2 linked regions of the Lujinxingia vulgaris genome follow. The protein of the gene in region 2 interacts with the protein of the main gene of each other region in a pairwise test. Links are inferred from orthologs where the notes say so. Each region holds a gene or a part of one and is shown on either strand. Other genes may lie near its edges.

Region 1 (6,897 bases), on a different replicon or contig from region 2:
CTCTTCGTGGGCGCCGGTGAGGCGGTCTACGAAGGTCAGATCATCGGTCTGCATAGCCGCGATAATGACCTTGTTGTGAACCCGAACAAAAAGAAGCAGCTCTCCAACATGCGTTCCTCCGGCAGTGATGATGCGCTGATTCTCTCGCCGCACGTGTCGATGACGCTGGAGAAGGCGATCGAGTTCATCGAGGCCGACGAGTACGTCGAGATCACCCCGAGCTCGATTCGTTTGCGTAAGGCGGAGCTCAACCACAGCCTGCGCAAGCGTAAGTAAGGCCCTGCCGCAGATGTAAAAAAGCCCCCGGAGTAGGCGCTCCGGGGGCTTTTTTGTGGGGTGTTGGGGGTGACCACGCCGGATGGCGAGTCGGTGGGGTCAGGCCGCCACGTGGCCGACGCGCTTGAGCGTCACCATCTTCGAGGAGAACATCTGCAGCCAGATGGCATCCTCGGCGGTTACGACGGCCTGGTAGCGCCAGGGGGCGCCGCGTTCGACGCCGACGCGGGAAGGGCGTCGGTCGACGATACGCATATGCAGATCGGTGCGTTGCTGACAGCTCTCGACGACGATGCCCACGCGCACAACTTCACCATCTCGAAGCCCGAAGGCTCCCAGAAAGGCGAGGGTGTCGCCATGGCGAGAGTGCTCATCGAAGCGCTTGAGCTGCTCGAAGTAGTCGTCGGGCGTTTTGAATGTGCAGAGAATCTGTCGCATCGTTGCTCCTGTTGCCGTCCGTGGCTTCGGGAAGCGTGTCCGGCCAGGGTGGCAGCCCGGGCCGGGCGTTGAGGGGGATCGTCGGTTGCCCGACGTTCTGGTTGTAATGCCGATCGCGACGATGCCCAAAAATTTCACCTGCAAAAGATTGCAACGTTAGGAGCGCCGATGGAGCTAAGCCTGGAGATGTGGCCGCTTGTGATGTTGGCCGGGCTTGCGGCCGGGCTCATCAACACGCTGGCCGGCAGCGGCTCGCTGGTGGTCTTGCCGATGTTGCTCGCGCTGGGCCTGGATGCGGGGGAGGCCAACGGCACCAACCGGGTGGGCGTGATGGTGCAGACGGTGGTGGGCATCGTGACGCTGGCGCGCGCCGGAAAGGTGGAGCTGCGCGGCAACCGCTGGATCCTGGCAGCCACCAGCATCGGCGCGCTCGCGGGTGCAGCGCTGGCGGTGCGGGTGCCCCCCGAGGCGCTGGAGCTTGTGATCGGCTGGGTGATGCTGGCGATGCTCGTGGTGTTGCTGGTCCGGCCTCAGAGCTGGATGCGCCAGGGAGGCGACGCGAGCCGAGGCGGTTTTACGCCGGCGCGCGCGCTGCTGCTGGTCGCGGTGGGGGCCTGGGGAGGTTTTTTGCAGGCGGGCGTGGGCGTGCTGCTCTTGATGGCGATGGTGATGGCGCTGGGTAAAGACGTGGCGCGCGCTAACGCGCTCAAGCTGGTGACGGTGAGCGTCTTTACGTTGGCCTCATTGCCGATCTTCATCGCCCAGGGGCAGGTCAACTGGGTGGTGGGCTTTGTGGTGGCGCTGGGCCAGGGCGCCGGCGGTTGGCTGGGCGCGAGGATGATGGTGCGCTGGCCTCATGCCGGCCGGTGGGTGCGCTGGGTGCTGATCGTCGTGGTGAGCGTGTCAGCTTTTGAGATATTGATTGGCAGCGCGCGCGCCTGGCGCTGGATCAGCGCGTGGTTTTGAGCAGGGGCTCGCACCCGAGCTGGAATCGTGAGGACCAGGCGCGGCTCACTGGAACTGCTCAAAGAGGAAGCTCTCGCCAGAGTCTTCTTCCTGGCGCGGCGCATAGTCGGTGGGCGCGGTGCCGACCAGGAAGACCTCTTCGTAGCCTTCATCTTCGGAGCGGGCGAGTTTGCCGGAGATTGGGTCGATAAGCGCAGTGGTGATGCCGGTGACCGGGGGCTCGAAGTTCAGCGGTTCTTCGCGATCTTCAAGAGCATCGATGAGGAAGTCGCGGAAGATCGGGCCGGCGACGGTGCCGCCGTATTGGCGAGCCCCCAACGAGCGGTTGTCGCCAAAACCCACCCAGGCACCCACCACCAGATCGGGGGTGTAGCCGACCAGCCAGGCGTCGCGGCTGTCGTTGGTGGTGCCGGTCTTGGCGGCCACCGGATGCCCGACCGCCCTGAGCACGCCGGCGGTGCCGCCGCGGCGGTTGCCTTTGCTGTCGACGTAACCTTCAACCGCACTCTGGAGCAATGAGGTCGTCAGGTAGGCGACCTCCGGGGCGAGCACCGGCTCGGCGTGGGTCTGGAAGAGATCGCGATCGCCGCGCGCCGACTCCACGCGTCGCAGGTATCGGGGCTCGGCGAGTTGACCGCCCGCGGCGAAGGTGGCGTACGTGTTGGTGATCTCGATGGGCGGCATCTCACTGGAGCCCATGACCATGGTGTAGTTGTCGACTACCGGGCTTTTGACGCCGACGCGTTTTGCGAAGTCGATTGCTTTGGGAAGCGTCACATCGTCGAGGACGCGGACCGAGACGACATTGCGGCTGGCTGCCAGGCCTTCGCGCACGCTGATCGGGCCTCGCCACTCCCCGTCGGAGTTGCGCGGAGACCAGCTCTCGCCGCCGGGCAGCTGATAGACGGTCGGGCTGTCGAGGTAGATGGTGGCAGGGGTGATGACCTTGGCCTCCAGGGCGGCGGCGTAGACGAGTGTTTTAAAAGAGGAGCCGGTCTGCCGGCGGGCCTGCAGCGCGTGGTTGTATTTGTTGGTGCTGAAGTCGTAGCCACCCACCAACGCGCGAACCTCGCGGGTGGTCGGATCGATGGCGACGAGCGCGACTTCGGCGCTGGTTTCAAAACGCACGAGCACCGGATCGGTGTTTTCGGGGCCAACCTCGGCCAGCGGCTGAACGCGGAGCACGTCGCCGCGAGCGAAGACGTCCTCGACCGTCTTTGCTTCGGGACCTTCACCAAGGATGCGGGTGCGGGGATCGATGGCGAGCGTGGCTTTGACCTGGCCGATTTGCAGGTCGACGCGTTCTTCTTCGGCGTCGACGCCGGTGACCACACCTTCATAGACCTGGGAGGGCCGCAGGGTTCCGCCGCGTTCTTCGTGCTGGCGAGCGATGTGTTTGGCGATGTCGCCTTCGGCCAGGCGGCGTTTGGGCTTGAAATAGCCCTGACGCTGGTCGTAGGTGCGCAGTCCCTGGCGCGCAGCGCGCTCGGCGGCCATCTGCATGTCGAGATCCACGGTGGTGTAGATGCGCAGTCCGCCGGTGTAGACCTTTTCTTCGCCGTAGCGCTCAATGAGATCGCGGCGGATGTGCTCGACGAAGTAAGGGGCGCTGCCCAGGTGGGGCTTCGATTGGGACCGGGGCACGATCTCGATCTCGGTGGCGTCGGCTTCGCGGTAGATGCCCTCTTCGATAAAGCCCTTTTCCCAGAGCTGGCGAAGCACGTAGGCGCGTCGGGCCATGGCGCCTTCCATGTTGCGGAAGGGGGTGTTGGCCTCGGGGCCAGAGGTCAGGCCGGCGAGCAGCGCGGCTTCCTGGACGTTGAGATCGCTGACGCTCTTGCCGAAGTAATGCTGTGAGGCTTCTTCAACACCGTGGGTGCCGTGCCCCAGGTAGATGGTGTTGAGGTAGAGGTAGAGGATGTCTTCTTTGGTGAGGTTCTTCTCGAGCTCGCGCGCCAGGATCATCTCTTTGATCTTGCGCTCGTAGGCGCGCTCGGGCGTGAGCATGAGGTTTTTGATGGTCTGCTGCGTGATGGTCGAGGTCCCGCGCATGCCTTGATCGTAGCGCAGCGCGTAGTAGACCGCGCGCACGAGCCCAACGTAGTCGACGCCGGAGTGCGTCATGAACTCGGCGTCTTCGGCGGCCATAAACGCGTTCTGAACCACCGGGGGGATGCGGTCCAGCGGCACAAGCGTGCGGCGCTCGCCAGGTTTATGGAACTCGGCGATGAGCTCGCCATCGGCCGCAAAGACCTGCGAGACCTGGGGCGGGTTGTAGTCTTCCCGCTTGAGGATCTCGGGGAGGTCGCGACCGAAGTAGTAGAAGATCCCGGCCAGTCCGGCCACACCTGCCAGTCCGGCGAGGATGACGAGGATCATCATCCATTTAAAGAGGCCAGCCAGGCGGCTGCCGCCGGAGCGACGGGATTTGGAGCGTTTGGATGAGCGTCGGGATCGGGCCATAACTTCGTCCTGGGGGGCCGAGGGGGCGCCGGGTGAGAACCCGGCACGCGACCTGTCGCATTCCCCGCCCCGTGAGGCGCGCTTCTCGTCCGAATGAAGGTCGGGCGGGCGCCGAGGATCAGGGCGGCGAGGGGGAGTCCTCGGGCAGAGTAGATGGCGGGGGTGGGGTGTCAAGGCCGGGGGGCACTGCGCAGCCGCGATCGCCGGCCTGAATCTCCAGGATGGCCAGGTCTGGCGAGGAGGTGGTCAGGTGCAGCTCGGAGAAGGGGTGCGGGCTGATAAGTTCGTAGCGCCAGCGGCCATGGCCAAGGGGCGTCGGCGTGGCGGCGTGTGTGGGGGAATCGGTGGCGACGCTGAGCGTGGGCAGGACGTCTTCGGGTGATGTGACAAGAATGGAGGCGTGGCAGATGCGCTTTGTGGAGGCGAAGCGGGTGCGCAGGTGTCCGCCGGCCAGGTGGAGGGGATGTTCGCGGCGAAAGGCGTTCTGGAAGTGGTAGGTCAACCCCTGCTGGGAGAGGAAGAAACCGGTGTGTGGGGTCGGAGCGCGGAGGCCGGGGTTTAAGGCGTCGATGATGGGCGGGGAGGTGAAAGGCTCGACGGCGCCGGGGGTGCAGTGCGAAGAGGGGGGCCTGGGGTTGCCGAGTTGGTCCAGCGTGGTGGGGGCGGTGCGCAGCAGCGCGCAATGCTCCGGGGGCAGGGGGGGCAACGCGTTCATATCGGCCAGAAGGGCGACGTCGGGGAGCCCGTTGCGAAAACGGAGCTGAACAAGGTCGCGATCAACGACGCGGTTGAATCGTGTGGTGTGGGGAGTAGAGTTGTCATAATGTATGTTATCGATGGTTGGCCCGAAGAACAGACTTCCCTCCACGCGCAAGGTCGCCTCGGAGGATGCGTGCACATCGGCGGCGCGATCGGCGTGGTTGGCGTAGAAGGTTGCCCAGCTGATCCTCGCGTCACCGGCCGTGTGGAGCGCACCGCCGACGCGGGCGAGGTTTGAGCCGAAGGTGACGTGCGCCAGGCGTGCGATGTTCGTTGAGCGGATGGCGCCACCCGGGCCTTTTAAGGCGCGCGTACGGTTGTACCAGTAGGAGAGTCGCTCACCATGAAGGCTCCCGACGTTATGCAACGCACCGCCTTCATCGGCCTGATTGAGGGTGAACTGGCTGTCGGTGAGCATGAGCTCGCCGGTATTTTCGATCGCGCCGCCGCGAAGCCCCTGGTTGTCGATGGCCTGAAGGTGGCTGACCATGGCGAGGCCATCGGGGCCCACATAGAGTCCGCCGGTGCTCCTGGCGCTGCGGTTGCCAAGTAGCGTGACATCGTCGGCGATGAGGTTGGCGTGGGCAGCAAGCGCGGCGGGCGCGCCATCGCTGACATTTGATGTGAAGGTAACATCGTAGAGCTCCACATCTCCGTGGGCGAGGAGCGCCGGGGCATCGGGTCCGGCGGCTTGCTCCAGGGTGAGACGGGCGAGTGTGAGCGAAGCGCCGGCATCCACACGAAAGGCACCTGACTTCCCGCGGGTGGTGAGGGGAGTGAGCTCCGGGCCGCTTCCCAGAATGACCAGATATTTGTCGATGCGGATCACGTCTTCGAGCTCCACACGGCCGAGGTGTTCCGGCAGGTAGAGGGTGGTGCCCTCGCGAGCCTCGGCGATGGCGCGGCGCAGGCTGTCTTCGCCGTGGTCGAGCGGAGAGGTGATGGTGCGGGCGTCGACGAAGGTTGGTCGGAGCTCTACCCGGCTTTGATCATCAAGCTCCAACGTGTGCCGGGCAGGCAGGGGCCGCCCCAGCCATGGCGAGCCGTCGGGCAGGGTGGCATGCGCCCAGCCGTACTCCAGGGTGTAGGTGCCCGGGGGAAGTCCCTCGACGACGCGATCCGGGCTCAGGGCGATGGCGCCGCCGCTGGCGGCGCGTAGCGTGATGGAGAGTGTGGCATCTTCGGGGAGCCCCTCCGGAGTGACCTGCAATTTTGCAGCCTGGCGACCGGGGGCGGGAAGAAAGCTGAGGACGACGTCGTGAAGTCGGTTGGGAAGAAGTTGAAGCTCGACGTGGCGAAGATCAGGCACGAAACGTTCTCCGGCAGCCGAGATGTCGGGGGCGCTCAGTCGGTAGCTCCCCGGAGGGAGCGCGTGCAGTGTTGTATTCGCACGCAGCGGGATGCGCTCACCAGCGGGTGTGGCCAAGATCGCCGGGGCGGAGACGCCCTCCGGCAGGCCACGCAATGCGACGCGAAGGGTGGCGTTCTGCGCTTTGCCGGACGTGCAGGTCAGCGCGATAGGGAGCACATCGACGCTACGGCGGTGCAGTGCATGCACCTCCAATTCGTGCGTGTACGCGCCCGGGGAGCTCGGGCAGCGGACCTCGACCTTGACCTCGGCGCTGGCGTAGCCCGGAAGTGTCAGGTGCGCGGGCGTCGGTGATACGCGCGGTGAAGACGTAACAAACGCGTAAGCCTGGGTGTGTTCTCGCTGATTTTCGATGGTGATCCGCACCACCCGCGACTGCCCCGGCTCCGCCTCGAGGGTGAGGCTGGGAGGTTCCAACTTTAGCCTGAAGGTGCCCGTGGCCTCGGCGCAGGACATAAGCGCGAGCGCCATCACCATACTATTCAGGCCGATCAGCAACACGGATGTGCGGAACATGCTCCCCCCCCTGATTGAGCGTTGGTGCCTGCCGCAACGCACCGCTGCGACGCACTCAACTTAAGTTCGGCCCCCCCGGCGGCAAGCGCACTCCGTGGGATTTCGCGCGT
Region 2 (6,738 bases):
CACAAGCGCCCGCGCCAGACTCACCCGCTTCTGCTGCCCGCTCGAGATCTGCACCGGCACCTGCTCGGCGATATCCATCAGCTTGAGCTGATCCAGCAGCCGGTCCGTGCGCTCGTGCGCCTCCTTCCTGCTGCACACGCGCCGCTCCACCAGCGGAAACGCCACATTCTCCCGCACGCTCATCGAGTCAAAGAGCGCCGCATGCTGAAAGAGCATCCCCACCTTCGTGCGCAACTCCCGCAACTCCCCCTCGCTCAGCTTCGAGAGATCCTGGCCAAACACCTCCACCGTCCCACGGTCGGCCTTGAGCAACCCCAGCAGGTGCTTCATCATCACGCTCTTCCCCGACCCCGAACCCCCGATGAGCGTGGTCAGCTTGCCGGTGGGCACCTCAAAATCCACCCCGCGCAGCACCTGATTATTACCCCACCCCTTATGCACCCCCTCCATCCGCACGATCATCTCGGCCTGCTCGGAATCATCTGACGCGTGCACCTCGATCTGCGACTTCGCCTTCCCCCCGATCAGCTCCTGCACCCGCGGGTCCTCGCTCTCGCGAATCTCCTCCGGCCGGCCCACGCAGATGATCTGACCGTCGGCCAGCACCGCCACCTGGTCGGCGATCCGAAAGATCGTCGCCAGGTCATGGCTGATCAGCACACTGGTCAGCTGGTACTTATGCGTGATCTCCTCAACGAGCTTATCGACGAACTCCATCATCACCGGATCAAGCCCGGTCGTAGGCTCATCAAAGAGCACCACCTCGGGGTTCGACACGATCGCCCGCGCCAGACTCACCCTCTTTTTCATGCCCCCCGAGAGCGTCGCCGGGTACTGGTCCAGGGCATGCCCCAGATCCAGCTCCTTGATAATGGTCTCCGCCAGCTCCTCGGCCTTCGCCCGCGCCATCGCCCCGTGTTCCACCAGCGCAAAGGCCACGTTCTCCCGCACCGTCAACGAGTCGAAGAGCGCGTAGTTCTGAAACATCGTCCCTACCCGCTTGCGCAACCGGTCGAGCGCCTGATCACCGAGCTCCGAGACATCCTGCCCGAAGAGCCGCACACTCCCCTTATCCGGCCTCAACAACCCGTTCATATGCTTGATCAACACGCTCTTACCCGAGCCCGACGCCCCGATAATGATCGTGATCTTCCCCGGCATCACCTTCAGGCTCAGCCCCTTTAAGACGTGATCCTCCCCAAAACTCTTATACACATCGACAAGCTCGATGATCGGCTCGCCATCCTCCCCCTCCCAGCGTGCCTCCCCGGGCAAGAGCAGGTTCTCGCGCTCCTCCGTCGCCTCACTTTGCTCCGCCACTGCCCACTCCCTTACCCGTACGACGGCCGGTGAAAGCTCACATTAAAGAGCAACCCAATCGCCACCATCATCGTCAACAGACTACTCCCCCCGTAGCTGAGCATCGGCAAGGTCAGCCCCACCACCGGCAACATCCCGGTCACCATCCCCAGATTGACCACCGTATGCCAGAAGAAAAGCGCCGCCACCCCCACCCCTACCAACACTCCGTAGCGATCCCTGGCCTTGCGAGACACATTGAGCGCCGCCGCGATAAACGCAAAGTACAGCCCGAGCAACAAGAGCATCCCCACAAAGCCACGCTCCTCGCCCCAGTTCGCCGCGATGAAGTCATTCTCATGCTCCGGCACAAAACCCTTCTGGATCTGCGTGCCCTCTTCATGCCCCTTCCCCCACACTCGCCCCGAACCAAACGCGATCATCGACTGACGCACCTGCCAGGACTGCCCGTGCGTATCCGCATCCAGGTTCATAAACGAGATCACCCGATCGCGCTGGTACTCCTTCAACCCGAACGCATACCCGAAGGGCAGCGCGATCACCCCGGCCACCGCCAGCGCCACAACGCTCTGCCAGCGCACCCCCTCAAAGAGCACCATCGTCCCGAAGATCGCCAGGATCACCAGCGACGTCCCCAGGTCCGGCTGATTAAACACCCAGAACACCCCCGAGAGCACAATCGCCGTCGGCGCCACAAGCTCCCGCAGCGAATAGCTCCCCTCCTTATTACGATCATTAAAATAACGGGCGGTCACCACAATCACCGCCAGCTTCAACAACTCCGAGGGCTGCACCAGAAACGCCCCGAAGTTCAGCCAGCGCTTCGATCCGTTGAGCTCCGTCCCGAACAGCGCCACCGCCACCAGCAGCAGCACCACCGCCCCAAACCCCACATAGGCCCAGCGCTGAAAGAAGCGCGTGTGGATCAACGTCACCAACGTGATCGCTCCCACCCCGACCATATACCAGACCGCCTGCGCCAGGTGGAAAGACGCCGGCGAGTTGAGCGAAGCGTTGCGTAGATTAAAGAGACCGAGCGCGGCGAGTAGGATGACGACGATCGCCAGCGGCCACTCGATGCGCTCGATGAGCGCCGCGCCACCTGTCTTTGCTCCCATCCTCATCGCGCCCCTCCCACACTCTCCAGGGGCGTGCTCCCCAACCGCACCTCCAGCGCATCAAACTCCTGATCCCGCGTCAGGTAACGATCAAAGATCTCCATGGCTACCGGCGCCGCCTCCGCCCCCCCGTGACCGGCGTGCTCCAGAAACACCACCAGCACGAGTTCCGGATCCTCATAGGGCGCGTACGCCGCAAACCAGGCGTGGTCCCTCAGGCGAATCTCCTTATCGCTATTCGCCACCCGCACCGCCCCGATCTTCGCCACCTGCGCGGTACCCGTCTTTCCGGCCACCTCGCTATGCTCCAGCTTTACATGCGAGGCCGTCCCCATATCGTCCTCCACCCCCATCCACAACCCGCGGCGCAACACCTCAAGTGACTCTTCATCAATCCCCACCTTCTTCCTCACCCGCGGCTCGTACTCAAACACAACCTCGCCACTCTGATTGCGGATCTCCTCCACCATCCGCGGATAGTAGAGGTCCCCACCGTTGGCGATCGCCGCGTACGCCATCGCCACCTGCAGGGGCGTCGTCAGCGTATCGCCCTGCCCCAGCACCGAGTTCAAGTCCATCCCCCGCGTATACCCGTCGGGCCCGTATTGCCGGTACCACTCCGTGTCCGGGATTCGGCCCGCCGACTCATGATTAATCGGCAACCCCGTCCGCTCCCCAAACCCGAAGCGCCGAGCGAACTCCGCCATCCGATCCATCCCCATCTCTTCGGCCAGCTGATAGAAATACACGTCACACGACATTGCCATCGACGTAAACGCATCGACATCGCCGTGCCCGCCCCGCTTGTGGCAACGCCAGCGCCGCCCGCCGAAGTGGTAGTAGCCCGGACAATCCACCTCATCATGAGGCTCATAGATTCCGTCGTGCAGCGCTGCCCACGTCCCCACGATCTTATAAACCGACCCGGGGAAGTAGGCGCTCACGCTTTTATCAAGCATCGGTTTAAAGGGGTCGTTATCGCTGCGCATCTTCTCCATCGCCGAGAGCCTTCCTGACCAGGCGTTCGGGTTGAAGTGGGGCTTGCTGTAGAGCCCCCGCACGGCCCCATCGCGCGGGTCCACCGCCACCACCGCACCGGCCGCATGGCGTCGCATCGCCTCATCGATGATGACCATCAGGTCGGCATCCAGCGTCGAGACCACATCTCGACCGGCCACCGGCTCAATGCGTTGGTACTCCCCGATCAGAAAACGCGTCTGCGACTCCCCCTGGCGGTTACCGCGGGCGTCGACCACCACGCGGTCCAACCCCGGCGAACCATGAAGCACTTCTTCAAAGGCGCTCTCCAGCCCCATCCGCCCCACCCGGTCGCCGGGACGGTAGCCATAGGCTCGCAGCTCGCGAAGCTCACTGCGTCCCACCTCGGCCACAAAGCCTACGGCGTGGCCGCCCACATGGTGCAGGGGATAATGCCGGTGCGCCGTCGCCCGAACCTCAATCCCCGGAAGACGCAGCCGATCCTCCTCCAGACGGGCCACCTCCAGACGCGGGACATCGCGCCGCAGCAGCACCTCGCCGCGATTCGACTCCACGCTCTTGCGAATCCGCCCGAGCTCCGCCTCCGAAAGGTTCATGTAACGCTTGAGCAGCGCGTAGGCCTCCTCGTCGGCGTGGCGCCGGAAGATATGCGGCACCATATACACATCAAACGAGGGGCGATTCTCCGCCAGCGCGACCCCGTAGCGATCGAGAATCCGACCGCGCGGCGCCGACACCTCCACCTGCCGAATGATGTTCTCGGTGGCGGCGCGGTAGTAGCGATCCCCCTCGATCACCTGAATCTGCCACAGCCGCAGCGCGATGATGCCAAAGGCCATCAGCACCAGTACCAGCGTCCAGCCGTAGCGCGCGCCGTACTCCGCCAGCTCACCGTGCCTCCCCCGTGTTGGAAGGTCGCCTAATCCCATCTACCTGCCTGTGCATCGGTCCTCGCCAGTGGCCTCAGGACCGGAACTCCAACACGTTACGCCCTCGCCGGGGATCCATCAAACGATCCAGACGTCCCAGCACACGCCCCACCACAAGGGTCGCAAGCGCCGTCGCCACACAGCTCGTCCACATCTGCCAGGCGATCGAGGCCATCACCCCCTCACCCGACTCCGAGAGCGTGAGCACCAGCAGCATCACCAGGCTATGCACAAGCGTCGCCAGCGCCGCCACAATTCCCCGCGACAGCCCCCAACTCCCCTGCACCCTCCCCCGAAAGAGCTGCATCATAAAAAACACCGCCACAAGCCCCAGGCTGTAGATCCCCCCCACGCCACCGACCAGCCACTCGATCGGCCAGAGTAAAAGCAGCAACGCTACACCCCCGGCCACCATCGTCCGCTCCAGCCCCAGATACACCACCACCGATATCGCCAGCTGGGGCACCAACCACTCCCCGAACCAGCCACCGATCGCCCCCTGGGCCACAAGCATCAGCCAGGCCACCATCACCACGATCAGAGTCGACATCCTGGCTACTCCGCCCCGGCGATCACAAAGACCTCTTCCAGCCGCGAGAAGTCCACAGAGGGCTCCACCACCGCTTCCTGAAAGAGCCCCCTCTGCGAGGCCTGCACCTCCGAGACCGTCCCCACCACAAGCTCCCGCGGAAAGATCCCGCCCATTCCGCTGGTCACCATCACATCGCCCACCACCACCTCATCGCGCTCCGAGAGGTACGAGATGCGCCCCTGATAGTCGCGCTCATGCCCCAACCCCTCAACCACCCCCTGCGCCCGGTTTCGCTGGCTCACCACATCGATGCGACTGCGCGGATCCGACACAATCACCACGTCGGCATAGCCCTCAAAGACCTGGTGCACCTGACCCACCACGCCCTGCGCGCTCACCACCGGCATCCGGGGCTTAAGCTCCACGTCGGTGGTGATCTGAACCTTCAACACACGAAAAAACGGAGAGGTATCCCGCGCGATCACACGCGCCGGAATCAGCTCATACTCGGGATGTTGCTCGCGAAACCCCACGAGCTCCCGCAACCGCCCGTTCTCCTGCAGCACACCGATCAGGCGCGTGTTCTCTTCGCGCAACCGATCGACCTCCTGGCGAAGCCGCTCGTTCTCCTCACGAAGCTCGCCACTGCCCGCTCCCCCGAAAAAGCCCGTAACACCGAGCATCGCGCTGATCTGCGTCTGAACCCACCCCATCGGCACCGCCGCATAGCGCGCCGGCGCGCCGACCTCATGGCCCGGCGTCGCCCCCGCTGATGTCGCGAACATCACCAGCGGCACCAACAACAGCGCCATCGCCACAACCTTGCGACGATGATGTTCAAGCCATGCGAGCAACATCCGGGGCTCTCGCTTTCGATGAAGGAATTGGACGAAGAGGCTCCACCACACGCATCAATACGAGTGGTCGGCAACCTCACTGAGCAGCTCCATCTCATCGAGCGCCTGGCCACTTCCAAGCACCACCGCCGACATCGGATCGTCGGCGATCAGCACCGGAAGACCGGTCTCCTCTCGAATGAGAATATCCAGATTCTTGAGCAGCGCGCCGCCGCCCGCAAGCACGATACCCTTGTCGACGATATCCGCGCTCAGCTCGGGCGGGGTTCGCTCCAGCGCGATGCGCACCGCCTCAACAATCGCGTTGATCGGCTCCTGCAGCGCGTCGCGGATCTCATCGGAGTTGACCTCAAGCGTCTTGGGCAAACCTGCAACCAGATCTCGCCCCTTAACCTCCATCGTCATCACCTCCTCGGTCGGGTAGGCGGTGCCGATGGTGCACTTGATCATCTCCGAGGTCCGCTCGCCAATGAGCAGGTTATACTTTCGCTTCATGTGCTGGATGATCGCCTCATCCATCTTGTCGCCACCGACGCGCGCCGACTGCGAGTACACGATGCCCGAGAGGCTGATCACCGCCACCTCGGTCGTACCCCCGCCGACATCGACGATCATATTGCCGGAGGGCTCCGCAATCGGAAGCCCCGCCCCGATCGCCGCGGCCATCGGCTCCTCGATCAGGTACACGTCGCGCGCACCTGCCTGAAGCGCTGACTCGCGCACCGCCCGCTTCTCCACCTCGGTGATGCCGTAGGGCACACAGATAATGACCCGCGGTGAGTAGAGCTTGCGACGGTTATGCGCCCGCCCCATGAAGTAGCGCAGCATCGCCTCGGTGATCTCAAAGTCGGCGATCACGCCGTCTTTCATCGGACGAATCGCCACGATGCTCCCGGGCGTGCGCCCCAGCATCTCTTTGGCCACGCGCCCCACCGCCTTAACGCGCTTTCCCCCGCGCGCGTCGCGCTGCACCGCCACGACCG

Evidence for each region.
Region 1: the proteins of mrdA (region 2) and FRC98_RS06850 interact in binary tests that used the Escherichia coli proteins (3 or more experiments, as listed by UniProt). The link is inferred for Lujinxingia vulgaris from one-to-one orthologs.

What each region holds. Positions count from the first base shown.
Region 1 is NZ_VOSM01000002.1:819,443-826,339, forward strand. Bases 1,435-4,536 are described here. They hold FRC98_RS06850 (penicillin-binding protein 1A), read right to left. Parts: upstream 4,144-4,536; coding sequence 1,726-4,143; downstream 1,435-1,725. Other genes in these bases: FRC98_RS06845 (sulfite exporter TauE/SafE family protein), read left to right, coding at 1,435-1,680; FRC98_RS06855 (hypothetical protein), read right to left, coding at 4,262-4,536. Also shown: translational GTPase TypA, read left to right, coding at 1-276; FRC98_RS06840 (hypothetical protein), read right to left, coding at 376-714; more of FRC98_RS06845, read left to right, coding at 883-1,434; more of FRC98_RS06855, read right to left, coding at 4,537-6,787. UniProt on the Escherichia coli protein: Cell wall formation. Synthesis of cross-linked peptidoglycan from the lipid intermediates.
Region 2 is NZ_VOSM01000003.1:150,284-157,021, reverse strand. What follows is about bases 1,904-4,846. They hold mrdA (penicillin-binding protein 2), read right to left. Parts: upstream 4,367-4,846; coding sequence 2,441-4,366; downstream 1,904-2,440. Other genes in these bases: FRC98_RS07645 (hypothetical protein), read right to left, coding at 4,401-4,846; rodA (rod shape-determining protein RodA), read right to left, coding at 1,904-2,438. Also shown: FRC98_RS07660 (ABC transporter ATP-binding protein), read right to left, coding at 1-1,320; more of rodA, read right to left, coding at 1,332-1,903; more of FRC98_RS07645, read right to left, coding at 4,847-4,916; rod shape-determining protein MreC, read right to left, coding at 4,922-5,755; FRC98_RS07635 (rod shape-determining protein), read right to left, coding at 5,810-6,738. UniProt on the Escherichia coli protein: Catalyzes cross-linking of the peptidoglycan cell wall. Responsible for the determination of the rod shape of the cell. Is probably required for lateral peptidoglycan synthesis and maintenance of the correct diameter during lateral and centripetal growth.